DNA from 4 places in the Ewingella allii genome. Region 4 is predicted to be linked to each of the others. Evidence: predicted binding sites of a transcription regulator. Region 4 holds the regulator's gene; each other region holds the start of a gene.

Evidence for each region. Region 4 encodes LexA, which represses DNA repair genes until DNA is damaged. Its sites were predicted from a motif close to TNCTGTATGTACATACAGNA; they were not measured.
Region 1: the regulator LexA is predicted to act here: its motif matches at 5,488-5,507, upstream of umuD (translesion error-prone DNA polymerase V autoproteolytic subunit).
Region 2: the regulator LexA is predicted to act here: its motif matches at 5,708-5,727, upstream of uvrB (excinuclease ABC subunit UvrB).
Region 3: the regulator LexA is predicted to act here: its motif matches at 2,281-2,300, upstream of SBO83_RS14540 (DNA translocase FtsK 4TM domain-containing protein).

The regions. Positions count from the first base shown of each region.
Region 1 covers NZ_JAWUDN010000010.1:85,908-93,249, forward strand. Annotated here, with positions in the region: gene katG (catalase/peroxidase HPI) at 1-927, shown strand, start outside; gene SBO83_RS18690 (hypothetical protein) at 1,007-1,189, shown strand; gene SBO83_RS18695 (MFS transporter) at 1,266-2,453, opposite strand; gene SBO83_RS18700 (AraC family transcriptional regulator) at 2,514-3,515, shown strand; gene umuC (translesion error-prone DNA polymerase V subunit UmuC) at 3,784-5,049, opposite strand; gene umuD (translesion error-prone DNA polymerase V autoproteolytic subunit) at 5,033-5,467, opposite strand; gene SBO83_RS18715 (TetR family transcriptional regulator) at 5,610-6,263, opposite strand; gene SBO83_RS18720 (aldo/keto reductase family oxidoreductase) at 6,339-7,205, shown strand; gene SBO83_RS18725 (DHH family phosphoesterase) at 7,202-7,342, opposite strand, start outside.
Region 2 covers NZ_JAWUDN010000001.1:355,463-362,804, reverse strand. Annotated here, with positions in the region: gene moaC (cyclic pyranopterin monophosphate synthase MoaC) at 1-254, opposite strand, end outside; gene moaB (molybdenum cofactor biosynthesis protein B) at 262-774, opposite strand; gene moaA (GTP 3',8-cyclase MoaA) at 796-1,782, opposite strand; molybdenum cofactor riboswitch at 1,772-1,941, opposite strand; gene yvcK (uridine diphosphate-N-acetylglucosamine-binding protein YvcK) at 2,244-3,152, shown strand; gene SBO83_RS01715 (VF530 family protein) at 3,149-3,526, opposite strand; gene uvrB (excinuclease ABC subunit UvrB) at 3,610-5,616, opposite strand; gene SBO83_RS01705 (ABC transporter ATP-binding protein) at 6,766-7,342, shown strand, end outside.
Region 3 covers NZ_JAWUDN010000006.1:120,020-127,361, reverse strand. Annotated here, with positions in the region: gene SBO83_RS14540 (DNA translocase FtsK 4TM domain-containing protein) at 1-2,215, opposite strand, end outside; gene lrp (leucine-responsive transcriptional regulator Lrp) at 2,337-2,831, opposite strand; gene trxB (thioredoxin-disulfide reductase) at 3,568-4,533, shown strand; gene cydD (heme ABC transporter permease/ATP-binding protein CydD) at 4,847-6,619, shown strand; gene cydC (heme ABC transporter ATP-binding protein/permease CydC) at 6,622-7,342, shown strand, end outside.
Region 4 covers NZ_JAWUDN010000003.1:24,191-31,532, reverse strand. Annotated here, with positions in the region: gene dinF (MATE family efflux transporter DinF) at 1-749, opposite strand, end outside; gene lexA (transcriptional repressor LexA) at 989-1,597, opposite strand; gene SBO83_RS08905 (diacylglycerol kinase) at 1,716-2,084, opposite strand; gene plsB (glycerol-3-phosphate 1-O-acyltransferase PlsB) at 2,249-4,729, shown strand; gene ubiA (4-hydroxybenzoate octaprenyltransferase) at 4,822-5,733, opposite strand; gene ubiC (chorismate lyase) at 5,733-6,269, opposite strand; gene psiE (phosphate-starvation-inducible protein PsiE) at 6,383-6,790, opposite strand; gene pgi (glucose-6-phosphate isomerase) at 6,942-7,342, opposite strand, start outside.

The DNA.
Region 1 (7,342 bases), on a different contig from region 4:
CCAAAGGCGCGCTACATCGGGCCTGAAGTCCCGGCTGAAAACCTGATTTGGCAAGATCCACTGCCGGAAGCCACCTATCAGCCAACCAGCGGCGATATCGCCTTCCTGAAAGAGAAGATTGCTGATTCTGGTCTGACCGTTAGCGAACTGACCTCGGTGGCATGGGCTTCTGCTTCTACCTTCCGTGGTGGTGATAAACGCGGTGGAGCCAACGGCGCGCGCCTCGCGCTGCTGCCACAGCGCGAGTGGGAAGTTAACGCCACGGCGGCTCGCGTGTTACCAACGCTGGAAGGCATTCAGCAGCAGTTCCACAAAGCCTCTCTGGCCGACATCATCGTGCTGGCGGGTATTGTGGGCGTGGAGCAAGCTGCGAAAGCCGCAGGCGTGAGCATCGAAGTGCCGTTTGTCGCAGGCCGCGTCGATGCGCGTCAGGAGCAAACGGATGTGGAATCTTTCAACCTGCTCGAACCTAAGGCAGACGGCTTCCGCAACTACCTGCAAAACACCCTGCACGGCGCGACGGAAAACCTGCTGATTGATAAAGCCCAGCAGCTGACCCTGACCGTCACTGAACTCACCGTGTTAGTGGGTGGGTTAAGAGCCTTGGGTGCCAACTTTGACGGCAGCCGTCACGGGATTTTCACCCATAACGTGGGGGAACTTAATGCTGACTTCTTTACTCATCTGCTCGACATGCGTAATGAGTGGAAAGCCATTGATGGCGCGAAACAGCTTTTTGAAGGCCGCGATCGCGTGACCGGCGAGGTGAAATTTACCGCCACCCGCGCGGATCTTGTTTTCGGCTCTAACTCCGTTTTGCGTGCAATTGCCGAGGTTTACGCCAGCGCCGACGCCAAAGAGAAGTTTGTGAAAGACTTTGTTGCCGCCTGGAGCAAAGTGATGCATCTGGACAGATTCGATATCTAGTTGTTGTTAATCGGGGGATGTCGCCATCCCCCTTTTTTTACGACCATAACGATGACACAACGATAGAGAAGGAGTGACCATGCCCGCAGAACAACTGGACTTCAATCCCCACGGCAACCATGGCGAGCTTCGCGTTATCTGTTCCCACTCGCTGGATCATCAGAGGATCACCAGCCTTTCTCAGCTGGGCCTCTCCTTACAAGATATTGAAGCCATCACCGGGCTGAAGAAGGCCGAATTTCAGCATTTGGTGAGGGATTAAGTCTCTGCGTGACACCGTGCTGCCCGGCCACGCCACTCCCTATTGCCCCCTTTGCCCCCTTTGCGCACTTCTCCCCCTAGCCTTTTACCCGTAATGCAATCACCAGCGCGGCCAACAACATTACCAGACCAGAAACCACAAAGACCCCGCTGACGCCGCTAAATCCAAACACCAGCCCGCCCAAAGCCGCGCCTGCGGCGATGGAGGATTGCACTGCCGCAACCACCATACCCCCTGCACTTTCGGCCTGATCGGGTAAGGATCGCGCCACCCAGTTTGACCAGGCGACGGGGATTCCGCCGAAAGCCAGCCCCCACAGTGCCACTAGCAGCATCAGGCCCGTGGTCTGAACCGGCAGAGAAACCATCGCCAACGCGGCAATGCCCACCAGCGACGGCATGATGACCAACGTAGCCCGCAGGCTGCGTTCCATCACCCACCCGGCCAACAGCGTGCCGGCAAAGTTGGCAATACCGAAGCCGAGCAGCATCAGTGCCAAACCGTCGACATCTATTTGCACCACGCTTTCTAAGGCAGGTCGAATATAGGTAAACAACGCGTACTGCCCGGTATGGGCCAGCACGCAGCCAAACATGCCAATGCAGATACCGGGCCGGCGAAGCAACGCCAGCACTGACGCGGTTTTCAGCAGTTTTCGCGCCGCCATCTGTGGCAAGGTGCACCACTGGAAAACCAGCGTGATTGCGCCCACGGCGGCGGCGGCCACAAACGCACTGCGCCAGCCATACAGCCCGCCGAGGTAACTTCCGAGTGGGACGGCGACGACCGTGCCCACCGCAATGCCGCTGAAGATAATCGACAGCGCGCGCGGCACCCGTTTTTGCGGGACCAGACGCATGGCAACCGCCGCCGCCATACTCCAGAACCCTCCGAGCGCAATCCCCAGCAGGATGCGCATGATTAAAACAATTGTCAGGCTTGACGATAAGGCCACCAGCAGGTTGGAGACAATCATCAGCAGGGTGAAACTCAGCAGTACCACGCGGCGATCTAAGGTGCGCGTCAGCCGTGGCACCAACAGCCCGGCAAACAGCGCCACGACGGCGGTCACGGTGACGGCCTGCCCGGCCAGCGCCTCAGAAACGCCAAGGTCAGCGGCCATCGGCGTCAACAAGCTGGCGGGAAGGTACTCCGCCGTTAATAGCCCAAACACCCCCATCGCCAGTGAAAACACGGCCACCCACGCAGCGGAGGCGGGTTCAATCTGGCCTGCCGCTACGGCATCACAACGGTTATTACTCATGGAAAACTTCCCTTAAAGAATCGTAGAGCGAAATTCTAGGGAGAAGGCTTAGGATGATCTATGATGGTCACTCCTGAATCTTTGACCAAAACACCTGAAATGACGGAACACGAACAATTTGCGCTGTCGTCGGATCTGATAAGCGAGCTGCTGACCGGCATGCGCCTGCGCGGCGTGCGATATCGCCGCATTCAAACCGGGCCTGATTTTGGTCTGGCGTTTGAAAGCCGGCCGGGCCATGCCTATTTCCACTTTTTGGCCGTGGGATCGGCCTTCCTGCGCACTCACGACGGCACCCTGCACCGGCTGTCTGCGGGTAATGCGGTATTGCTGCCGCAGGGCAGTGCTCATCAGTTGCTCTCCGCCCCTGACCTGCCGGTGCAGGGCATCGACACCCTCGCCGCGGCTCCGCTCGGCGATAATGTCAGCGGCGTGAACACCTGCCCGAGCACCCATCCTATCCCAAGCGCCGTACTGTTCTATGGCTGCATGGAGTTTGACCTTGGCGGCATGCAGAGTCTGGGCAAACTGATGCCGGACATCATGGTGGCTGACGTCACGGGGGCGCGTTATCCCGACTTAGTGCCGATGCTTGACGCGATGAAGCGCGAGATTTGTGCCGGACGCATTGGCTTTGCGGGCATTCTGGCGAGTCTGGCAGACGTGGTCGCGGCGATGATGGTGCGCGGCTGGGTCGAGTGCGGGTGTGATAACGCGTCGGGGTTGGTGGCGGCACTGCGCGATCCCCGGCTGGCACGCGCTATATTGGCGCTGCATCGGCAACCGGGCCGAGACTGGACCGTGGCCGAACTGGCGGCGGAATCCCATACTTCGCGCTCGGTGTTCGCCGGACGCTTTAGCGACACTATCGGCGTGCCGCCGCTGCGCTATGTGGCAGAATTGAGAATGCGGCTGGCTAATCAGCTACTGACTCAAGAAAGGTTGTCGATAGAAACCGTGGCTCAGCGTCTGGGCTATACCTCGCAGGCGGCGTTCAGCCGGGCGTTCAAACGCATCACAGGACAATCCCCCGGTGCCAGTCGGCAGCTTTTCAGCGAGTGACGCCAGAGGGTTTGCCCCTACCCTCTGCTGCCTCGCAGGGTTTTGTACTCTGTGCCGTGAAAATCGCGTATTTCCCAGTATCGCCATCTTCTTTACCTTTCAATCATTAAGGGACTTGTTGGTATAGGGAAAGCAACTAGCGTGCTAATGTTTATTTCATTGATTTTAGGAGCCTTATTTTAAATACGTCAAAATGACACAGGATAAACAGTATCTCTTTGACTATTCAGTGCTTTTTAGCACTGAAGTCGGAACTGTCATTCCGACATCATGCCTTAGCAATAGGTACATCTTTCAGCCGCGTGGTCCACGCAGGTGACAGCATATCGCGCTTCATCTGCCAGCTTCTCTCAACGCCCTGCCCGGCAAACCACAGCGTGCCTTTATGCTTTTGATTAATGTCATCACACGCTGCCATTAGCGCGTCGCTATTAACGCGCGGCGCGCGTTCATCGAATAAATACAACTGAGTCACGCCCTGACTGAAGAAGTCCCCCAGCATGACGCCCGCTTTTTGATAGCGATGCCCTTCGCGCCAGACCTGATCCAGACAGAGTATGGCGGCAGAGATGATGTCGCGGGTATCCTGCGTCGGCGTCATCAGCTGGGTGCTAATCATATTGCCATAGTAAATCTCCCCTTCGGAGAAAGGGCTGGTCTTGATAAACACCGAGATTTGTCGGCAAAACTGATGTTCGCCGCGAAGCTTTTCGGCGGCGCGGGTAGCGTAAAAGCAGATGGCTTCGCGCATATCCTGATAATCACTGATCCGCGTGCCGAAAGAGCGCGAACAGACAATCTCTTGCTTGGCGGGCGCAAGCTCGTCAAACCCCAGGCAGGGTTCACCGCGCAATTCGCGCACCGTGCGCTCCATCACCACGCTGAAGTTTTTCCTGATGTACGCAAGGTCGCATTCGGCCAGTTGCAGCGCCGTCTCGATCCCGGCATTACACAGCGTTTTCGAGAGCCGCCGCCCAATTCCCCACACCTCTCCCACCGGAATATGGAACATCAGATTGCGCTGGCGAATGGGGTCAGAAAGATCAATCACCCCCACGGCTTTGGTCCACTTTTTGGCGGCGTAATTTGCCAGCTTCGCCAGCGTCTTGGTGGGCGCAATCCCCACTCCGACCGTCAACCGCGTGTGGCGTTTTATCGTGTCCCTGATTTCCCGGCCAAAGCTTTCAAAATTTATATCGGCAGGCAATGGACTGAGATCGAGAAAGGCTTCGTCGATGCTATACACCTCAATCCGTGGGCATAAACCCCGCAGCGTCTCCATCACCCTATTGCTCATATCTGCGTAGAGTTCGTAATTACTGCTGAAAACCACCACGCCGTGCTGCTGGAAAAAGGCTTTTTGCTTGAAGTAAGGCGCACCCATCGGAATTTTCAGCTTTTTGGCTTCCGCCGACAGCGCAATCACGCAGCCATCGTTATTAGAAAGCACCACCACTGGCTTGCCCTGTAAATCAGGCCGCCAGGCGATTTCGCAACTCGAATAAAACGAGTTCACATCAGCGAGGGCGTACATTGCGATGCATCGTGCTGATAACGGTGGTGACTACGCCGACGATTTCCACATCTTGGCGATCGTCGAGGGGGATGGGTGCATAGGCCGGGTTTTCCGCCCGCAAATGGGGACGTGGCGTGAGCATTAGCCTTTTGACCGTAAACTCTCCGTCGAGGCTGGCGACAACAATGTCGTTATGCGCAGGCTTCAGGCTGAAATCCACCAGCAACATCGAACCATCAATGATCGCCGCGTCGCGCATGGAGTCTCCTGACACGCGCAGCACGTAGGTCGAAGAGGGATGGGCTATAAGATGTGCCACCAGATCGATCCCTTTTTCAACATAATCCTGAGCCGGGCTGGGGAAGCCAGCCGAAACCTTGTTTAAATACAAAGGGAACTCTGTCTCTTGCTGCCGTTCTGCGAGTTTATAAAGCATCTCTCTTACCCTGCACTAATAACTGTATTTATATACAGTATATTCGAGAAAAGTCTTAGATCAATGCCCATCGTGGGAATAGAACGGTGCGGACAGCTATCACCTTGATCCGGCTAAAAAGATAAATTTCGTGATAAACGGGTCAACAAGAGGTAAGCGAGTCAGGCGCAATCGCCCCGCCGCGCCGAAAATAACCCTGTAGCAGCAAAGTCAGCTGCTCGAGCAGATGCTGGTCAAACTCGGGGGAAGAAAGCCCCTCCAGCAAAGCGCGCACCGGGCCTGCCAGCGCACCTAGGGCAATGGCTGCAGTGACATCTGGGTCTTTAAACTGGGCGTCCGTCGCGCTCACCAGCATGGTTGAAACCGCCGCCGACATCCGCCGATGCACAATAGCCACCACGCGCGCGCCGTCGCGCTCCGCCGCCACGCGATACAGCGCCTTTGACTCCTCGGTGTCATGCAGTTTTGCCGCTAAAAATGCCTTCACCAGCCTTGCCGCCATGACATCCACCGGCTGGCCCTGACAGGCGGCGCACACCTCTTCAACCGCCGTCGCCACCCTCTCCAAATGATGAGCCAGCACCGTCGCCAAAAGCGCATCGCGGTTGGGGTAATACTGGTAAACGCTGCCCACCGACATGCCAGCGCGCTCGGCAACCCGGGTGGTGTTGCAGCGCGCTAAACCCTCTTGAGTTAAAACCTGAATGGTTGCCGTGTGTAAAGCCGCAACGGTGGCAGCCGATCTGGCCTGAACTGGCGATTTACGGGGCCTGAGCGTCTTAGGAGGTGTGTTCATAAATGCGAATTCTAAACCTGAAGGATGATTCATATACTTGTACTTCCCCTACTCAGCGAAAGCAAGAAGACAACTATGACGAGCATCGATAACAGCCGCACATTTAACCTTGGCACGCGCAGTGTAAAACGTCTGGGCTACGGCACCATGCAGCTCGCCGGTCCGGGCGTGTTCGGCCCGCCAAAAGATAAACAGGCGGCGCTGGCCGTGCTGCGCGAGGCCGTGGCATCTGGCGTGAATCACATTGATACCAGTGACTTTTATGGCCCGCACATCACCAATCAGCTGGTGCGCGAGGCGCTGCATCCTTATTCCGATGACCTGACGATTGTCACTAAAGTGGGCGCGAAGCGTGGCAGCGACGGCTCATGGCTGAAGGCCTATTCGGCGCAGGAGTTGACCTCGGCGGTGCATGATAATTTACGCAATCTGCAACTGGACGTGCTCGACGTGGTTAACCTGCGCATTATGTTTAATGCTCACCAACCCACGGAAGGTTTGATAGAAGAACAGTTGAACGCGCTGGCCGAGCTACAGCATCAGGGGCTGATACGCCACATTGGGGTGAGTAATGTCACCGCGAAACAGGTCGCCGAAGCGCGCAGCATCGCGCCGATTGTCTGCGTGCAGAATATGTACAATTTGGCGCATCGTAAGGACGACGCGCTGATTGACGAACTGGCAGAGCAAGGCATCGCTTATGTGCCGTTCTTCCCGCTCGGCGGCTTCAACCCCTTGCAGTCAGCGGGTTTGCAGCAGGTGGCGGATGAGCTGAATGCCTCAACCATCCAAGTGGCGCTGGCGTGGCTGTTGCGCCGTTCGCCAAACATTTTGCTGATCCCCGGCACCTCGTCGGTGAGCCATTTGCAGCACAACCTCGCCGCCGCCGGGCTGGTTATTCCACAGGCCGCGATGGATAAACTGAACCAGCTGGCGGGCTAACGGGCCTTAGTCAGTAAGTCAGTGATATAAGGCAGGATCTCTTTTTTGCGGCTCATTGCCCCCGGCAGCGAGCAAGCGCCCTGCGGCATAATAGCGTTGTGAGAGAAGTAGAGCGTCGAGTTGCGCAGGGAAATGTC
Region 2 (7,342 bases), on a different contig from region 4:
TCAACCTTGGTGAGCAGCAGCGGATGGCAAAGGGGGATCAAATCCCAGGTTTTTTTCGCCGCCTGAATCCCCGCGATACGCGCCGTGGCGAACACGTCGCCCTTGTGGTGATTGCCGTTAACAATCATCGCCAGCGTCTCGGCGGCCATGGTGACAAAGGATTCGGCGCGGGCTTCGCGCACGGTTTCAGCTTTGGCGGAGACATCCACCATATGAGCGTCGCCGGAGGCGTTAATGTGAGTAAAAGTGGTCATAATGGGCTTATTTCTTGACGTGAGGCGTGAAGTTACACGGGCCGTTGCGCGCGTCTAACTGGGCCTCGATAACGTGTTCCCACGCGGTGCGGCAGGCGCTGGTCGAGCCAGGCACGGCAAAAATTACGGTCTGATTCGCCATACCTGCTAAGGCCCGGGACTGAATGGTCGAAGTGCCAATCTCTTCAAAAGACACCATACGGAACAGCTCGCCGAAGCCTTCGATTTCGCGGTCAAACAGCGGCTTGAGTGCTTCCGGCGTATTGTCGCCCTGCGTGAAGCCCGTGCCGCCGTTGATCAAAATGGCCTGGATCTGCTCATCGGCAATCCATTGCGAGACCACCGCGCGAATTTTATACAGGTTATCTTTGACGATGGTTTGCGCCGCAACGCGGTGCCCTGCCTCTTCGGCCACCTCTTTCAGATAGTGCCCGGAGGTGTTTTCTGCCTCGGTGCGATGGTCAGAAACGGTCAGAATTGCCAAAGAAAGGGGAAGGAAATCTTTGCTGGCCTTGCTCATCTTGTTGCTCCTTGAATGACTTCAACCACCAATAAACGACAGGTTCTGGGTAATACCCGTGTTGCCCTGATGCAAGAAATGGGTCTGCTTTTTCTGCCGCAGGCCGCCTTGAATTCTATCCATTAAGTCATCTTGCTGCATATCGTCCGCCAGCAAATCACGTAGCGGAATGCCCTGCTCGCCGAACAGGCACAGGTGCAGGTTGCCGATGGCAGATACCCGCAGGCGGTTGCAGCTGGCGCAGAAGTCTTTCTCATAAGGCATGATCAGGCCGATTTCGCCGACATAATCTGGATGACTGAACACCTGCGCCGGGCCGTCGCTGCGCGCACGGATTTGTAGCTGCCAGCCCTGCTGCACCAGCTGTTCGCGCAGGACTTCGCCTGAGACGTGGTGTTTGCGGAATAGCTCGCTGCCGTCGCCGGTCTCCATCAGCTCAATAAAGCGTAGCTGGATTGGGCGATGTTTGATCCAGTTGAGGAAAGTATTCAGGCTGGCGTGGTTGACGTCGCGCATTAGTACGGCGTTGACTTTCACCTTGCTGAAACCGGCCTCAAACGCGGCGTCGATGCCGCGCATCACGTCGTTGAATTTGTCCTGCCCGGTAATGGCGTGGAATTGGCGAGCATCGAGGCTGTCGACGCTGACGTTAATCGCGGTCAGGCCCGCGTCGCGCCACTGTTTGGCATCACGCGCCATGCGATAGCCATTGGTGGTGACGGCCAGCGTTTTGATGGTGGGGTTTTCGCGCACGGCGGCAATGATGTCGCAGAAGTCGCGGCGCAGGGACGGCTCGCCCCCGGTCAGACGCACTTTTTCAGTCCCTAGATGGGCAAAAGCGCGGCTGACACGACGGATTTCGTCCAGCGACAGGAAACTTTTATTGCTGTGTCCCTGCGGCTTATAGCCGTCGGGCAGGCAATAGGTGCAACGGAAATTGCACACGTCAGTAATTGATAGCCGCAAGTAATAAAACTTGCGAGCAAAAGCATCGGTAAGTTGAAGCACCTTAACACCTTTCCAAATACGGGAGATGCAGGCATTTCTACCTTGCACCCTGGTGGCTGAGCCACGGCCAGGACGCCGTATTATTGTGCAAAATCAGTGAGAAAGTTCACCAATTCGGGCAGATAACTTAGGCGGCAAGGCTAGGAGTTTGATTTTTTCAGCTGCAAGCGCAGGGGAAAAAACGTGGTTACGAGGGCTATTGTAACGCCGCGCGGGAAGGAACTCCAAGGCGGTTTTCGCTATGTATTTATATATATAGCGGATTTTAAAGGCAATTCTCAGCACGATAACGACAAGAAACCTCATCAATGCTGCGGGTTTACCTCGCATTTCAGACATAAGTTGAATAACACCTTGTTGCAAAATTGGGTAAAATCAACCGAAGAAATGACATCAAAACCCTAATTTGCTGCCGCGCGAGTGGCAGGTTTAATTTTCTCTGGACAGCTTCAAGGATCTTTATGCGCAATCGCACGTTAGCCGATCTCGACCGCGTAGTAGCACTGGGGGGCGGACACGGCCTGGGCCGCGTTATGTCATCCCTCTCCTCCCTTGGATCGCGTTTGACCGGCATTGTCACCACCACCGACAACGGCGGCTCCACCGGGCGCATTCGCAGCGCCGAGGGCGGTATTGCCTGGGGCGATATGCGTAACTGTCTCAATCAGCTGATCACTGAGCCAAGCGTGGCGTCCGCCATGTTCGAATTCCGCTTTGGTGGGCAAGGCGAGCTGGCCGGGCATAACCTCGGCAACTTGATGCTGCGCGCACTGGATCACCTGAGCGTGCGCCCTCTCGAGGCAATCAACTTGGTGCGCAGCCTGCTGAAAGTAGACGCCGAGCTGATCCCGATGTCAGAGCATCCTGTGGATTTGGCGGCGCTGGATGCCAATGGCGAGTGGGTTCATGGCGAAGTGAATGTCGACAAGTTGACGCAAATCCCTCGCGAGCTGATGCTGCAACCCGAGGTGAGTGCCACGCGCGAAGCCATTCTGGCGATTAAAGAAGCGGATTTAGTGCTGATTGGCCCGGGCAGCTTTTACACCAGCCTGATGCCTCTCCTGTTGATGAAAGACTTAACTCAGGCGCTGCGACGCAGCCGCGCGCACATCGTCTACATTGGTAATTTGGGCAAGGAGCTTAGCGTGGCGGCGGCATCGCTGACCCTGCATGACAAGCTTTCGCTAATTGAAAACCAGATTGGCCGCCGCGCGGTGGATGCGGCGATTGTCGGGCCGAAGGTGAATATCGACGATGCCAGCGAGCGGTTGATCATTCAAACCCAGCTCGAAGCCAGCGACATTCCTTATCGCCACGACCGCGAATTACTGCGCAAAGCGCTGGAAGAAGCCCTGCAAAAAATGATTTAAGGTTTTTTGTTCACCAGCGGATGGTTGTTCCACGGGCTGTCCGCTGCCGGTTTGGCGGTGCTGACTTTCGGCTTTTGCGGCTTCTCGGCAGACAGTGGCGTGCGGCGTTTGCTGCGCGTCATGTCAGGACGCAAATGCCCTTCCACGAAATCCAAATACAGCGTTTCCACTTCCTTTCTCGCCCACGGCGTCCGACGCAAAAACTTCAAACTGGACTTGATGCTCGGGTCACTTTTGAAGCAGTTGATGTTCACCTGCGCCGCCAGCGCCGGCCAGCCAAAACTGTCCACCAGCTTAGTCAGCAATGCTTCCAGCGTCACGCCGTGCAGAGGATCTTTCGCCGCAGCGGGTTTCGGTGAAGGTGTGTCAGTCATGGTTCGCTCGCAAGTCGATTTTACAGGGCGCGCAGTCTAGCATCTTTTCACCGCGCGCGACCATGTTGGATGGGCGGGAAGGATTAGGACAAGGCGATAAATTGATCTCGCAGAGACTGCAACTCATCACGGGTTCTCGCCGCGTCTTCAAACTCCAGATTCTGCGCGTGGGAGTACATTTTACTTTCCAATTCGCGAATACGCTGCTCCAGCGCTTTTGGCGTAAGCAGCTTGGCGGTTTCGAAGGCTTCGGCATCGCGCTTGTCTTTGTTCTTCTTGGTCTTAGGCTGGCCCAGTTGAAGAATGTCAGAGATTTTCTTATTCAGGCCCATCGGCGTGATGCCGTGCTCGGTGTTGTAAGCCTCTTGCTTGGCGCGACGGCGCTCGGTTTCGTCGATAGCCCTACGCATCGAGTTAGTGATTTTGTCGCCGTAAAGAATGGCTTTGCCGTTGAGGTTACGGGCCGCACGGCCGATGGTCTGGATCAGTGAACGCTCGGAGCGCAGGAAGCCCTCTTTGTCGGCGTCCAGAATCGCCACCAGCGACACTTCAGGCATGTCCAAACCTTCTCGCAGTAAGTTGATGCCCACCAGCACGTCAAACTCGCCTAAGCGCAAATCACGAATGATTTCGACGCGCTCGACGGTGTCGATGTCAGAGTGGAGATAACGCACGCGCTCGCCGTGCTCTTCCAGATACTCCGTCAAGTCCTCGGCCATGCGCTTGGTCAGCGTGGTCACCAGCACGCGCTCGTTAATCTCTACGCGTTTGCGGATTTCCGACAGCAGGTCATCGACCTGGGTCGCCACCGGGCGCACTTCAATCAATGGATCAAGCAGGCCCGTTGGGCGCACTACTTGCTCCACTACGTCGCCGCCAGATTTTTCCATTTCATAGGTGCCTGGCGTGGCGGACACATAGATGCTTTGCGGCGCGGCGGCTTCAAACTCTTCGAAACGCATTGGACGGTTATCCAGCGCGGAAGGCAGGCGGAAACCATACTCCACCAGCGTCTCTTTGCGCGAACGGTCGCCTTTGTACATGCCGCCGATTTGCGGGATGGTGACGTGGGATTCGTCGACAATCAGCAGGCCATCGGCGGGTAAATAGTCGAACAGCGTCGGTGGCGGCTCGCCCGGCCCGCGCCCTGACAGGTAGCGCGAGTAGTTTTCGATCCCCGAGCAGTAGCCCAGCTCATTCATCATCTCCAGATCAAACTGGGTGCGCTGGCTGATGCGCTGCTCTTCCAGCAGTTTGTTGTTGTCGAGCAGGTTTTTGCGACGATCCGCCAGCTCGACTTTGATCTCTTCCATCGCCTGCACGATTCGCTCGCGTGGCGTCACGTAGTGGGTTTTCGGGTAGATGGTGAAGCGCGGAACCTCTTGCTGAATCTGCCCGGTCAGCGGGTCAAACAGCGACAGGCGCTCCACTTCTTGGTCAAACAGTTCGATGCGCAACGCCATGTCGTCGGACTCTGCGGGGAACACGTCGATCACCTCGCCGCGCACGCGGAAGGTACTGCGCTGGAAGGCCTGATCGTTGCGGGCATATTGCAGTTCGGCCAGTCGGCGCAGGATCGCACGCTGGTCGATGATCATCCCTTTGGTCAGGTGCAGCATCATCTTCAGGTAGAGATCTGGGTCACCCAGACCATAGATTGCCGAAACCGAAGCCACCACCACCACGTCGCGGCGCTCAAGCAGGGCTTTGGTGGCGGAAAGACGCATCTGCTCGATGTGTTCGTTCACCGAGGCGTCTTTTTCGATAAAGGTATCAGAGCTGGGCACATAGGCTTCAGGCTGATAGTAGTCGTAGTAAGAGACAAAATATTCGACGGCGTTTTCCGGGAAAAACTCTTTCATCTCGCCATACAACTGGGCAGCCAGCGTCTTGTTAGGCGCCAGCACCATGGTTGGGCGATTCAGGTCGGCAATCACGTTGGCGACGGTAAAGGTTTTCCCCGAGCCGGTCACCCCCAGCAGCGTTTGGTGCGCCAGACCATTCTCCAGCCCTTCTTCCAAAGCGCGTATGGCCTCAGGCTGATCGCCTGACGGTTTAAAGTCGGAATGCAGTTTGAATACTTTGCTCATGAACGGGCTACCTGACAGAAGAGAAGAATCGCATAACACGGGCTGCGGAGACTCAGTATGGAAGACTCCATGAATTTTGCCAGCTATATAGTACTGGATATAAAACCAGCTTCCAATGGCGATGTGATGTTGATTTGTTCGTAGGCCATAGCGTGGTTTCTAAGATGCGAAGAAAGCTGCACTTTTTTAGGTTATTCCATTAACCCACTTTTCCCCATGAGAGAACATTTATCCCCAATTATTTTTACGAATTAACTTTTTGACCACAGACTGACGAAAATTGACACAAGCGCCAGATCACAATTTGACAACGCTTGATTTATCATAACTCATTGAAAAATATAATTATGATTAAAAAGGTGGGATTAACGACAAACCGAGCGCAGGCCGCGTCCAGACTCGCTTGTAGCAACTTTTCTTACTCTCATGCACATGGTTATCCACAGGAATGGTGGATAACTCACAGCACGCCCCACCCAGCGCGACCTGTCAAAAAAGGCAGTTTCACCCGCGATGGGTTTCGGGCTAAGGTTTTTAGTTATTTTTTGCCTTTTTTACTTCTTTATATATGCCGATTTTGCCTAGATATGCTGTGCCATAGATATTGCAAAATGAAAAAATTTGTATATTGGCAGTCGGATTTGTCTTATCCACACACCAGTGTTGCACCACAAACTCTCTGTTCAGCACTGGTAAAGTGCACTATTTCGCCACTTCCCCGTCACACTGATTGCCCAATTTAATGATTTTGCCTCTTTGGCACTCTTTCAAACCATTAACAGTCTGGTTACAACCTCTTTAGGAGTTATCCCGCCAAACTTGGCCTAAGAGTTGCAATATTATTCATACCGGTCGTTTACAGCGCATCGCGCTAAAAACGTAGCTTTTACGAAAACGCTATTTTTAGGTCGCTCTCGCTAGCTTAAGCCGTAAGAAACCGCCGTTTCAGCCTTTTATCACTGGCTAATGGCTATTTATTGCCAATTGATGCTGTTAGCAAACTCGCTAACCTGCCGCATAAAATTCTGTGAAATTACGGAAATTGCGAAACATAAATGTCAGAAATATGACAGTGACGGTCAGTTAAACAGTGACTCCGCCAAGCTAAAGCCATGAGGCCAGCCAGCGGCAGGAGTTTAGGGAGGTCTGATGTTGAGTATAAAGTCGGTAAATCAGTATTACGGCCAGAAGCATATTCTGTGGGATATCAATCTGGAGCTGTATCGCGGCCAGTGCACTTTCCTGATTGGCCGCAACGGCGTCGGCAAAACCACGCTGATTAACTGCATCATGGGGCACCTGCCGGTAAAGAGCGGCAGCATCTCCTGGCAGTCGGCGAATGCTGAGCCACAGAACCTGCTGGATTTGCCCGTAGAGGGCCGCGCAATGGTCGGCATTGGCTATGTGCCTGAAGGTCGGCAGATTTTTTCACAAATGAGTGTGGATGAAAACCTGCAAATTGCCATGATGGCCGGGCGCAACAAGAATCGCCGCATCCCCGAGCAGGTCTACGAACTTTTCCCTGCATTAAAGGAGATGGGGTCACACAAGGCCGGAGAGCTGGATGAAAGCGAGCAGCAGCAGCTGGCGATCAGCCGCGCGCTGGTGCTGGAGCCGGAGTTATTGATCCTTGATGAGCCGACCGAGCACACCAGCCCGGCGATGGCGGCCAACATGGGCAATATCATTCACCGCCTCAACCGCGATTTAGGCCTGACGCTGCTGC
Region 3 (7,342 bases), on a different contig from region 4:
AACGCGCCAAGTCACGCGAGAGATTCGAAATACGTGCGGCTTTCACGCCCGGCGCCAGATCCAGTTCGAAACGGGTGATCACCGGCCCTGGTAGCTTATCGACAACATCGGCTTTGATGCGGTAATCGTTCAGACGCGCTTCAATCAGGTTGCCCATCTGTTCCAGTGCAAACTCATCCACCGGCTCAGATTCGGCTGGCGGGGAGGTCAACAAATCGAGCGACGGCAGCGGCGTGGTCGGTTTTACCAACGGCTGCTCGTGACGCATCAGGAATGGATGGATCAGGCTATCCATATTCGGCTGAGCAGGTTGAGATTGCTCCGGCGCCTCATATTGTTCGATTGGCTCGTGCTTCGGCGCTGTCTGTCGATAGCTTTGGCCAAAGGTCGGCACTTCTGGCTCATCTTCTTCTTTGTGCGGTGACAGCGTAAACAGAGGTTCGGTTGGCGTGTCATCCACCAAATCCGCCATCGGCGAGAAGGTGAAAGCATCATGCGTGCTGATGTTCATCGCGGCAGCCGCGAGTGCATCGGCCGCCGCAGAAGAGACTGGGTTCTGCTGTGGCGCGCTGTGCTGAGAGTAAGCAGGCTGAGTGTCCTGCTGCTCATCCTGCTGATAACGGTTCTGCTCACGGGCAGCGAAAGCCTGACGAAGCTCGGCTTCTTGTAAGGCCGCCTCTTCATCTTCTTCTGAAGCAACGTGTTCATCGCCATAGCGCTGACTCTGCTGCTCAGCAAACTGCTGGCGCAATGCCGCTTCTTGTAATGCGGCTTGATCATCGCCCTGCTCGCTATCCGCTTCATCTATAACGGGCTGTTGCTGGGCAGCAAGCTGCTCCTGCTGCTCGGCAATGCGTTGTGAAGGTAACTTGATGCCATAAGAAGCCAGCTCACGACGCGTTGGAATACGCACCGGATTTGGCCTTGGCAGCTCAGGACCCACGCCTTTTTTGACCTGCGAATTGCCGTCACTGACCGCGCTGAAGGCAGGCATAAAGGTATTGCTAGCAGAGCTGGCTGACTGCCCGGCCTGTGCCAAACCTGTCGCCAATGCCGCAGTGGCCGCCAGACTGTTGACTTCGCTGCTGTCGCGCTGGGCGGTGCTGAAGTCAAAAGGTGAACGTTCCGGCTCGGAAGGCACGCTCGCCTGCCAGTTACCCATGCGCGGCTCATCGGCATCATAAGATGGCGACTTGGTTGGCTGCTGCGGAGCAGGCGTTTCTTGCGGAATTTCAAAGCTATAGAGCGGTGGCGCGGGAGCAATAGTTGGCTCCTGAGCTACCGGCGCAGCAGGCATCTCAACCACAGGTGCAGCAGGCTGAGTCGCCTCTGGCGCTGGAGCTGGTGCTTGAACTGGCGCAGCCTCTGGCTGAGTTTTGGCCTCGGCATTGTCATGCAGCGATGGCGCTGAGAACAGCACGTCATCGGCATCATCAACGGCGGCGCTAGCAGGTGCAACGTTGGCGCTGGCGGTGACAGCCGCGGCAGCTTTCGCTGCGGCAGAAGGCACGTAGTCAGAGTCGAGTAACGGATCATCATGGCTATCATGAGCACCATTTTCATGGTGATCATCTTCGTAGTCATAATCATCGTCACGGCGCGAACGATTGGTCATGAATGTCGTTACGCCCAACACCGCGCCGCCGATTTTCTCGGCAATTGTCAGCCAAGACCAGCCGGTAAAGAGTGTCAGCCCGGCCGCCCATATACAGAGCAGAACCATGGTTGCGCCGACATTGTTAAACCAAGGGGTCATCGCCGTGGTCAGCAAACTGCCAATCACGCCGCCTGAGGCAAAGTAATAAAGGTCATCAATATTGAAGGCTGCCAGTCCACAAGACGTAAGGATCAACGCCAGCGTACCAATAAGTCGCAGCGACAAAGAGAAATAGTCGATGTAATCCTGATTATCACGCTGACGAAACGCCGCCCAACACAGGCAAAGCATGATAGGGGGAATAGCGTAAGCCAATACGCCAAAAATGAAGAACAAGGTGTCGGCCATCCACGCGCCTACACCACCGCCCCAGTTATGAATAGGTCCATGCCATGCGGTCTGCGACCAGCTTGGATCTGAGGGGTTAAAACTCACCAACGCCGCCATAAGGTAAACGGCGAAAACGGCTACCACTACCAGAACAGCTTCCAACACGCGGCGGCTACTGCTCAGTTTTTTCAGGGTAACGTCTTTATCTTCTGTATATTCCTGGCTCAAGAAAGGCTCTCCAGGTTCCTGTGGGCTGAAAAAGCAACAGCGCCGAGAACGGGCCTCGGCGCCGGGGCTGTATAGATACACAGGAGTGTAGCTAAATTTATAAGGTTTTGCACCTGAACCTTTACCGGGTCTTAATAACCAGACGGTTGGTTTGTTTTACTTCTTCCATCACCACGTAGGTGCGGGTGTCATTAACGCCCGGCAGTCGAAGTAATGTCTCACCTAGCAACTTACGATAGGCTGACATGTCAGGCACGCGGGTTTTCAACAGGTAGTCGAAATCCCCAGAAACCAAATGACACTCCTGAATATCTTCAAGTTTTTGTACTGCTGCATTGAATTGCTCAAACACGTCCGGTGCGCCACGGTTGAGTGTTATCTCAACAAACACCAGCAGCGATGCATCCAGATAGTGTGGATTGAGCAACGCGGTATATCCGTTAATGAAGCCTTGACGTTCTAAACGACGAACGCGCTCCAGACACGGTGTTGGAGATAATCCCACTCGTTTGGAAAGCTCGACGTTGGAGATCCGGCCATCCTTTTGCAGTTCGTTGAGGATGTTACGGTCAATACGGTCGAGATCTTTTCCCGGACGCTTTTTGTTGTCTACCATTATTATTGTCTCTCTGCTGTCCTTCCCTGCACCTGCCATACCCTAGCCAACTTCAATGTGTCAGGGTTTGTCCCAAGCGAAGACCCGATAGTTTTAGGTTTGAGTATGCCGTTTGATTGCGTGAGTCCCCTGTCGAAAGAAAACGCATTCAATGACGTTATACCGAGAAGAAATATCGCTGTGAAATGAATAGCTTGCGCAACGCTCGCTGTTTTCACTAAATCCTGCACAAGAAAAAACCAGCGAAACAACACCTTGAACAAGTCAGGTAGCAGCTGATCGTAGAATTTCAAGTCACAGGCAGGCGATTAATTTCTTCGTCCCTAGATGTTTTCGCAAATGCACAGCGGATTGTCAAAGTAAAAGAAGCAAAATCAGAAGAACGTGCCAGATTGAAATCTCACGGCCTCGTTTTTACCTATCTTTCAACGACCAATAATAACAAAACAATTAACCTGCTTTTTCGTGCTAAAGCCTACATAAAGTCGGGATTTGCCGCGAAAAGGCCAGCGTTTGATGGAAAAATAACAAGCTCACAACATATTCATTGCCGGTTATTTGTCCAATCTTCAATTGGTTACCTCAAATGAGAGCTAACCGGGGTGTAGTTGTACGTGGGTTTGAAATTAAAAACTATCAGACAAATCGTTAACAACATCTGAGTTTGCTTTTTTTACTGCGCGGTTTTCCCTACAATCGGTTCATTGCTAGTCGCCATCACGGAGATGAATTGCTCATGAGTACGGTTAAACACAGTAAGCTATTGATTTTAGGTTCAGGTCCAGCAGGTTACACGGCAGCGGTTTATGCCGCGCGCGCCAACCTGAATCCGGTATTGATCACCGGTATGGAAAAAGGCGGTCAATTGACCACCACCACAGAAGTGGAAAACTGGCCGGGCGACCCAGAGGGGCTGACAGGTCCGGGACTGATGGAGCGCATGCACGAACATGCTGCGAAATTTAATACCGAGATCATCTTCGACCACATTAACAAAGTTGATTTGCAGAACCGCCCGTTCCGCCTGTTCGGTGACAGCGAAGAGTACACCTGTGACGCGTTAATCATCGCCACCGGGGCGTCTGCGCGTTATATCGGCCTGCCTTCTGAAGAAGCGTTCAAAGGCAAAGGCGTTTCTGCCTGTGCGACCTGTGACGGTTTCTTCTATCGCAACCAGAAAGTCGCGGTAGTCGGTGGTGGTAACACCGCGGTTGAGGAAGCACTTTATCTGGCGAACATTGCCGAAGAAGTGCATTTGATTCACCGTCGCGACAGCTTCCGCGCTGAAAAAATTCTTATCGACCGTCTAAACGAGAAAGCCACCAAGGGCAACGTGGTGCTGCACACCAACAAGACCTTGGACGAAGTTCTGGGCGACCAGATGGGCGTAACCGGCGCTAACCTGCGCGATGCGCGCACCGACGAGCTGAGCAAGCTCGACGTCGCGGGCGTGTTCATCGCCATCGGCCACAGCCCTAACACTGCCATTTTCGACGGTCAGCTCGAGCTGGAAAATGGCTACATCAAGGTGCAATCCGGCATCCAGGGTAATGCCACTCAGACCAGCATTCCTGGCGTGTTTGCCGCTGGCGACGTGATGGACCATATCTATCGTCAGGCGATCACCTCTGCGGGCACCGGCTGTATGGCCGCGCTGGATGCAGAACGCTATTTGGACGGCTTGGCAAAACCTGCTGTCTAATCGCTGAATGCCAGACAAGTATTAACTCCTCATGAGGCGGCCAATTGGCCGCCTCATTGTTTTGTTTTTTATGGAAATAACCGTTTTTATAGAAATAGATTTTTCAGCGTAAGTCCGAACATGTAACATGAGCGAGCTTTCGACTCAGCTCGGAATGCAACGGGTAATAGCACCGCCGTGGCGGCGCTTTTTTGGATCATGCGACCTGCGAGCGGGCTTCTTCAGCGTCATCCTGACTCTCCGTTCAATCGCATGTCACTCTATACGGAAATACCCCTGTGATTTCTGTATTGCTGCGCAGACTGATTGCCTGATGAATAAAACACGACAACAAGAACTCACCCGCTGGTTAAAGCAACAAAGCTCACGCGCCAAAGGCTGGATACGCCTGTCGATGATGCTGGGTTTACTCTCTGGTTTATTAATTCTTGCCCAAGCCTGGTTAATGGCGGGCCTGCTCCACAGCTTAATTATTCAAAACACGCCGCGCGACCAGCTGGTGCAGAGCTTCCTGCTCTTGGCGCTGACCTTCATTCTTCGCGCCGTAGTGACCTGGCTGCGTGAACAGGTGGGCTTTATTTGCGGCAAGATTATTCGTCGCGAAATGCGCAAGCTCGTGCTGGACAGGCTGGAGAAGCTTGGCCCGGCGTGGATCCAAGGCAAGCCAGCCGGAAGCTGGGCCACCATCATTCTCGAGCAAATCGAAGAGATGCAGGATTACTACTCCCGCTATCTGCCGCAGATTGCGCTGGCGGGGATTATTCCCCTGCTGATTCTGATGAGTATTTTCCCAATCAACTGGGCCGCGGGCATGATTCTGCTGGTCACCGCGCCATTAATCCCTATTTTTATGGCCTTGGTCGGCATGGGCGCGGCCGATGCCAATCGCCGCAACTTCACCGCCCTCGCGCGCCTGAGCGGCAATTTCTTAGACAGCCTGCGCGGCTTGGATACGCTGCGCCTGTTCCACCGCGCTCAGGCCGAAACCGCGCAGATCCAACGCTCTACCGAAAGTTTCCGCGCCCGCACTATGGACGTGCTGCGACTGGCGTTCTTGTCTTCCGCCGTGCTCGAGTTCTTCGCCTCAATCTCCATTGCCTTGGTCGCGGTCTACTTTGGCTTCTCCTATCTTGGTGAACTGAATTTCGGCAGCTACGGCACGCCTGTCACGCTGTTTGCCGGTTTTCTGGTGCTGATACTAGCTCCCGAGTTTTTCCAGCCGCTGCGCGATTTAGGCACCTTCTATCACGCTAAAGCACAGGCGGTGGGCGCGGCAGAGAGCCTGTTGACCTTCCTGAGTGCTGAAGCGGAAAGTCAGGGAGAAGGCACCCAGCCTTGGGCGACGGCAGCCGAGAGCGCCATTTCACTGGAAGCCGTCGACCTGATTATCCGCTCGCCGGACGGCAAAACGCTGGCTGGCCCACTTAATTTCACCCTGCCCGCGGGTAAACGCGTGGCGCTGGTTGGCCTGAGCGGCGCAGGTAAAAGCTCGCTGCTCAACGCCCTGCTCGGCTTCCTGCCTTATCAAGGCTCGCTGAAAGCCAATGGCATAGAGTTGCAGCAGATAGCCCGCGCGGACTGGCGCCAGCAGCTCAGCTGGGTGGGACAAAACCCGCACCTTCCGGAGCAGAGCCTGCGGGCTAATATCTTGCTGGGCTGGCCGGATGCCAGCGAAGCGCAGCTGCAATCGGCTATCGAGCGCGCCTATGTCAGCGAGTTTCTCCCTCTGCTGCCTGAAGGCTTGGACACCGAGCTTGGCGACAGCGCGGCGCGCCTTTCCGTCGGGCAGGCTCAGCGCGTGGCCGTGGCTCGGGCCCTGCTCTCGCCTTGCCACCTGCTGCTGTTAGATGAACCGACAGCCAGCCTTGACGCCCACAGCGAAAAACGGGTGATGCAGGCGCTGAGCGACGCCTCTCAGGCACAAACCACGCTGCTGGTGACCCATCAGCTGGAAGACACCCGACACTACGATGAAGTATGGGTGATGGATAAAGGCCAGCTGATCGAGCAAGGCGGCTATCAACAATTGGCGAGCGGGAATGGCGCATTTTCCCGATTGTTAGCTCAGCGCAGTCAGGAGCTATAAACATGAAAATTCTACTGCCTTATCTGGCGCTTTATCGCCGCCATTGGCTCCGTTTATCGCTCGGCATCGTGCTGGCGATCATCACCCTGCTGGCGAGCATTGGCCTGCTGACCCTTTCGGGCTGGTTCCTCGCGGCGTCGGCGCTGGCGGGCCTCGCGGGGCTTTATACTTTCAACTACATGCTGCCCGCTGCGGGCGTGCGCGGCGCGGCGATTTTCCGCACCGCCGGGCGCTATGCGGAGCGTCTGGTGAGCCACGACGCCACCTTCCGCGTGCTGGCGCACCTGCGCGTGTTTACCTTCACCAAAATCATGCCGCTCTCTCCGGGGGGTATGGCGCGCTTCCGTCAGGCAGATTTGCTTAACAGGCTGGTAGCCGACGTCGACACCCTCGACCACCTCTACCTGCGGGTTATCTCGCCGCTGGTCAGCGCGCTGGTGATTATTCTGGTCGTCACCTTCGGCCTGAGCTTCCTCGACCTGCATCTGGCCTTAACACTCGGCGGCATCATGCTGTTACTGATGCTGTTGCTTCCCTTGGTGTTTTACCGCGCGGGCCAGCCGATTGGCCGTGAATTAACCGAGCTGCGCGGCGCGTACCGCACTCAGCTCAACTCATGGTTGCAGGGCCAGTCGGAATTAGCCGTATTTGGCGCACAGGCGCGTTTTCGCCAGAGTATGAATGAGACGGAGAGCCGCTGGGTGAGCCGCCAACAGCAGCAAG
Region 4 (7,342 bases):
CGATTGAGGCTGAGTAAGCGCCGCAGGTTGCCCCGCCACGCCTGCTGTAGCAGGGCTAAATCAATGCCTTTTTGCGCCATCATCCGCCATACCAGCCACAACCCTAGCGCCAATGTGACGTACTCCGAGCAAGCCGTAGCAATGGCCGCACCGCGCACGTTCAAGCCCAGCCCCATCACCAGCCAGATATCCAGAACAATATTCAGCACGTTGCCGACAATCAGCAGCAGAACCGGGCCACGCACATACTGGATGCCCAGCAGCCAGCCGAGGATCACCAAATTTGCCAGAGAAGCCGGGGCGCTCAACCAGCGTATTTCAATAAACAGCCGCGCCTGCTCCAGCACGGCCTGACTGCCGCCGACCACCTGAAAGGCCAGATCCATCAGCGGCGTGCGCAGCAACATGATTAAAATGCCCGCCAGCAGCGCTAACAGGAAAGGTTGAACAAAAGCACGGGCCAGCAGCAGGTTATCTTTGGCACCCAACGCCTGAGCAGTCAGGCCGGTGGTGCTCATGCGCAAGAACAGCAGCATCATGAAGAGGAAGGTCGTCACCATCGCGCCGACCGCTACGCCGCCGAGATAATCCGCGCTGTCGAGATGGCCGATAACAGCGGTATCCACCAAACCTAATAGTGGGACGGTAATGTTGGAGAAAATCATTGGCAAAGCCAGTTTCCATAAGGCTTTGTCCTCGCGGCTGAGGAAGGTGCGGCTTAATACTTGTCGAAAGGGATGCTGAGGCATAGAGGTCCCATGCTGAGGATATTGAACAAGAGGTCAACCTGGCGTAATTCGGCGTGTCGGCATCAACGCTTTTTATAAAAACAGCGATCTGCTTAAACAACAACGCCCCAATCAAGGGGCGCAGTGTCACGGCGTGAGATCACCGTAAGGCGACAGCTAGCTTTGTGGCAAATGTCTATAGCAAAAGCCCGGCAGTACGTTCAGGAAGGGCGAGTACCGAGCCTTGCCAGCAGAAAGGATTAGATCCAGTCGCCGTTACGGATAACGCCAACAGCCAAGCCTTCAATGCTGAAACTCTGCTCGCGCAGGTCAACCACGATCGGCTCGAAGTCGCTGTTCTCTGGCAGCAGTTGCACGACGCTACCCTGCTTTTTCAAGCGTTTAACCGTCACTTCATCATCAATGCGCGCAACGACAACTTGCCCATTACGTACATCCTGCGTTTTGTGAACCGCCAACAGATCGCCGTCGAGAATACCGATATCCCGCATAGACATCCCGCTAACGCGCAGCAAGAAGTCGGCGCTAGGCTTGAACATGGCAGGATCGACCTGATAGTGGCCTTCGATATGTTGCTGAGCTAAAAGAGGCTCACCGGCGGCGACGCGGCCAATCAGTGGTAAACCTTCCTCTTCTTCCATTAGCAAGCGAATGCCGCGCGACGCGCCAGAGACGATTTCAATCACGCCTTTGCGCTGCAGGGCTTTGAGGTGTTCTTCCGCGGCATTTGGCGAGCGGAACCCCAGACGAGTGGCAATTTCTGCACGAGTCGGCGGCATACCCGTGGTGGATATATGTTCGCGAATGAGGTCGTAAACCTCTTGTTGTCTGGCTGTTAAAGCTTTCATTCCGCCCCCTGATTGTTTATACAGTATTGCTGTGAGTATATACAGGTAACTAGGGAATGAAAACCTAAGAGTGCATAAAAACCAGTGCTAAAGTGAAATCTGGAATCTGTATTCCGCTTTAGAACCAGCGCGGCCAAAAGACGCTGACCCAGGTGAAAATCGCCAGTATGATGCTCAAAAGTACCGCGGCCGATCCAAAATCTTTGGCGCGCCCGGACAGGACATGGAATTCAGGGCCGATGCGGTCAATCGCGCTTTCGACGGCGCTATTTAATAATTCGACAATCACCACCAGTACCAAGACGCCCACTAATAAAATACGCTCGACGCTAGTCACATCGAGGAAAAATGACAGTATGATGAAGGGCAGAACGGCTATCACTTCCTGACGGAAGGCCGCCTCGTTTTTCCAGGCAGCACTCAATCCCTTGAGGGAATAGCCGGCGGCCTTAACGATACGAATTAGGCCCGTTGATTCATTTTTCATGTGTTATGCGTCTTAACAGAGTTTTGGCGGACAGAGTATTGGCAGCATTTTATACTCAAAACCATTCAGGGTGACAAATATCGCCGTTAACGCAACAAACAGAACTCGATTCTGGTTTCTGGTATCCTTGCGGCGATTTGCTAACAAGAGGCTTCACATTTTTTATGTCAGGTTGGCGTAGACTTTATTATACCTTATTGAATTTACCACTAAAATTGCTGGTAAAGAGCAAGGTTATCCCTACAGATCCGGTTACCGAGTTGCGCTTAGATCCGACGCGCCCGATCTTGTATGTTTTACCTTACCATTCGAAAGCGGATTTACTGACGTTACGCACCCAGTGCCTGGCGCAGAATCTGCCTGATCCCCTTATTCCTTTGGAAATCGACGGCGTTCAACTGCCGAGCCACGTTTTTATCGCTGAAGGCCCTCGCGTTTTCACTTATTACACGCCGAAAATTGAGTCGATAAAACTGTTCCACGACTATCTCGATTTGCATCGCAATAATCCCGATCTCGACATCCAAATGTTGCCAGTATCGGTGATGTTTGGCCGTGCGCCGGGGCGTGAAGGACAGCAGACTCCGCACCTGCGCGTGTTGAACGGCATACAGAAGTTCTTCGCCGTGCTGTGGCTGGGCCGCGATAGCTTTGTGCGTTTCTCCAATACCGTTTCTCTGCGCTACATGGCCACTGAACACGGCACGGACAAAACCATCGCACAGAAGCTGGCTCGCGTGGCGCGTATGCACTTCTCACGTCAGCGTCTGGCCGCCGTCGGCCCGCGTCTGCCCGTGCGTCAGGAGTTGTTCAACAAGCTATTAGCCTCGAAAGCCATCGAAAAAGCGGTGGAAGACGAAGCGCGTAGCAAGAAGATTTCTCACGAGAAAGCCCAGCAGAACGCCATTGAGCTGATGGAAGAGATTGCGGCGAACTTCTCATATGAAGCCGTGCGCCTGTCTGACCGCGTGCTGAGCTGGACGTGGAACCGCCTCTATAAAGGCATCAACGTGCATAACGCCGAGCGCGTTCGCCAGTTGGCACTCGATGGTCAGGAGATTGTGTATGTTCCCTGCCACCGCAGCCACATGGACTACCTGCTGCTCTCTTACGTGCTTTACCATCAAGGTCTGGTGCCGCCGCACATCGCTGCCGGGATCAACCTGAATTTCTGGCCCGCTGGCCCGATTTTCCGCCGTTTGGGTGCCTTCTTTATTCGCCGTACCTTCAAAGGTAACAAGCTCTACTCCACGGTATTCCGCGAATATCTCGGCGAGCTGTTTACCCGTGGCTATTCGGTTGAATACTTTGTCGAAGGTGGCCGTTCGCGCACCGGGCGCCTGCTTGAGCCTAAGACTGGTACGCTGGCGATGACCATTCAGGCCATGCTGCGCGGCGGATCTCGCCCTATCACGCTGGTACCGATTTACATCGGTTATGAGCACGTGATGGAAGTGGGGACTTACGCCAAAGAGCTGCGCGGCGCGACCAAAGAGAAAGAAAGCTTTATGCAGATGATCAACGGGTTACGTAAACTGCGTAACCTGGGTCAGGGCTACGTTAACTTCGGCGAGCCGCTGCATCTCACCACTTACCTGAACCAGAATGTCCCAACCTGGCGTGATGCTATCGACCCAATCGAAGCGCAGCGCCCAAGCTGGCTGACCCCGACGGTGCAGGATCTGGCTGACAAAATCATGGTACGGATCAACAATTCCGCGGCAGCTAACGCGATGAACTTGTGCTGTACCGCGCTGCTGGCGTCGCGTCAACGTTCACTCACCCGTGAGCAGTTAACCGAGCAACTCGATTGCTACCTGCAATTGCTGCGCAACGTGCCTTATGCTGAAGATTCTACCGTGCCAGATTTGACGGCTGCCCAGCTGCTCGATCACGCCTTGAACATGAACAAGTTCGAAGTCGAGAAAGACAACATTGGCGACATCATTGTACTGCCGCGCGAGCAGGCCGTGCTGATGACTTACTACCGCAACAACATTCACCACATGCTGGTGTTGCCGTCGCTGATTGCCAGCATTGTCATGCATCACCGTTCGGTGAGCAGCCAAGAACTTCTGCGTCAGGTTGAATTGATTTTCCCAATGATGAAAGCCGAACTGTTCATGCACTACAGCAAAGAACAGTTGCCAGCACTGCTGGAAGTGCTCAGCGCCGAACTGGCCCGTCAGGGCTTGATTAAGCTCGATGGCGAAACGCTATCGCTGAACCCGGCGCGCATTCGCCCGCTGCAACTGCTTGCCGCCGGTGTGCGTGAAACGCTGCAACGCTACGCCATCACCCTCTCTCTGTTGACCAATAACCCGAGCATCAGCCGTGGAGCCTTGGAAAAAGAGAGTCGGATTATGGCTCAGCGCCTGTCGGTTCTGCACGGTATCAATGCGCCGGAGTTCTTCGATAAAGCCGTCTTTACCACGCTGGTTGGCACTCTGCGTGCCGAGGGCTTCATCAACGACATCGGCGATGCTATCCCGGAACACACGCGTGAGATTTACACCATTCTGAGTGATTTAATGACACCGGAAATCAAGCTGACTATCGAAAGCGCGGGCATGCCGTCCGAGCTTCCGCAGCCTTCCGAGCCACCGGCGGAGCCGAAGGTCGACGTGCGCGACACCGACCACTAAGCCTCGCTAAGTGCAGTAAATCACAAACAAAACGCCCGGTTCTCTTAACAAGAACCGGGCGTTTTTTATGGCACTTTCCGAAGCGCGAAGGCTTAGAAGCTAAACTGGGATAAGCTCATCAGAATGCCGAGGAACAGCACCAAACCGACATAGTTGTTTTGGCGGAAAGCCAAGAAGCAGGCGTCGCGGTCGCGTTTTGCGGTCAGTTTGTGCTGATGGGCAAACAACGCCGCAGCAAGCAGCAAAGACCAATAGAATGGCGCGCCCAGCTGGGTTAAATGCCCGACTACCGCCAGCAGTGCCAGCATGACGAGCTGCAAAATGCCGTTGATCAGGTTGTCGAAACGGCCAAAAAGTATCGCCGTGGACTTCACGCCAATCTTCAAATCATCGTCTCTATCGACCATCGCGTATTGGGTGTCGTAAGCCACCGTCCAACAAATATTGGCGGCGAACAGCAGCCAGCAGCTCAGCGGAACGGCTTCACTCACTGCGGCATAGGCCATCGGGATGGACCAGCCGAACGCTGCGCCCAATACCACCTGCGGCAAATTGCTGACGCGCTTAACAAAGGGGTAGATCCACGCCAGCGCCAGCCCGGCCAAGGACAGCAAAATCGTCATGCGATTAAGGGTAAGCACCAGCAGAAAGGACGCCAGCACCAGCCCAACAAACAGCATCTTGGCCTGTTTGCCGCTAATGACGCCACTTGGCAGCGGGCGGTTAGCCGTGCGTTTCACGTGGCCGTCGAACTTACGGTCGGCGTAGTCATTTACAACGCAACCCGCAGCGCGCATGAAGAACACGCCCAGCACGAAGACCAGCAAGATCTTCATCGACGGCATGCCGCCGCCGGCCAGCCATAACGCCCACAGCGTTGGCCAGAGCAGCAGCAGCGAGCCAATAGGTTTATCAATGCGCATCAGGCGGCAATAATCGCGCCAAGTGCCCTGTGGCAGGCTAGCAGACACCTTGGTTCCCTCTTGTTGATTTAACTGAGCCATTAGCCCTGCACCTTGTTTTCAGGACGGTGAACAGGAGAGTTCGGCAGGAAAATTTCGGTCAGCAACAGCGGCTTATCCGAGAGACGCAGGCGAGAACGCCGAGCCCACAGGTCACCCTCTTCCAGCGGCAATTGGCCGAGATGAATATAATCGCGCGTCATATTGTTGCCGCCGAACAGATAGCGGCCCAGCGGCACGGTGCCTAAGTCCACCAGCGCTAAATCAGGGCCGGTCAGGGTTTCTTCAGGGATCACGGTGCGCCCGAGCAGCCACGCCTCGTCATCACCAAACAGTACAACCTCGCGGATCCAATATCGCGCGCTCACCGGCAGTTGGTCGGCTTCGCTTTCGCCCAGCTCTTCACGCGTGACAAAGCATTCGCGTTTTGGCTGTACCGTCACGGTAACGCCCTGCTGCTCAAAGCGACGGGTCATCGAGCCCATTTCCATCAGCCAGTCGGCAACGTCGGCGGGGACATCTTGCGTGTCGTCAAACCAGTGAATTGGGGGTTGTGCAGGGGAATGGGACTCAGACATGAATGGACTCCGTAGCAGGGACGCATTACGCGCCCCTATTAATCATCAGCCTCGCATTCTAACGCAGAATGTTCCAGCAGTAATCGACTTGCGGACGAATCCTTTGCTCTCGACTACTCGCGACGCAGCCGCTCGCTGTTAGCCAGGAACAGCGTGACAACCAGCACCAAGATCGCACAGGCGTAGACCAGCGTATCGTACGGACTTTTGTGATCCACAATAATCAGACGAATAATGGCCGTGATGCCGATGTAGATAAAATAGCGCAGCGGGAAGTGATATCCCGAGGAGAAGTACTTCACAATCAAAGCGATAAACTCGAAGTACAGGAAGTAAATGACGATACCTTCAATCAGCAAATAGGAGGAGGATTCGTCATTATTGACGAACAACACCAGCGCCAAATGATAGGTTTCACGGCCAAGGAACAGCGTCAAAATCGCTGCCAGCCCCAATAAAAAGACGTTCATAATTCGTTGCATAATGACGGATATCATCATCGCGCGTTTTGAGCCAGCCATGTGATCTATGTCCCACTTTTGTTAATTGTCCGAGCAGAATACCACAGCGCCAGCCATAGCAAAGCGCGATAAAAAAAGGGCCAGCCACTCATGGCCGACCCTTTCAATTTAATGCAACTTCCGCCAAGAAAATGCGAAAGATGGCTAAATATTAACGCCAGTTTTTGAAGCGATTAATCAGACCATTAGTCGAGCTATCGTGGCCCTTAACTTCTTCATTGCCGCTCAGTTCTGGCAGGATACGGTTTGCCAGCTGTTTGCCCAATTCCACGCCCCATTGGTCGAAGGTGTAGATATTGAGGATTGCGCCCTGAGTGAAGATTTTGTGCTCATACATCGCGATCAACGCACCCAGGCTGTATGGCGTAATTTCGCGTAACAGGATTGAGTTCGTTGGGCGGTTACCTTCAAATACTTTGAATGGCGCAACGTGTTTCACGTCTTCCGGCTTTTTGCCTTGTTCCGCGAACTCTTGCTCTACCACGTCCAGTGATTTACCAAATGCCAGTGCTTCAGTCTGTGCAAAGAAGTTAGACAGCAGTTTGGCATGGT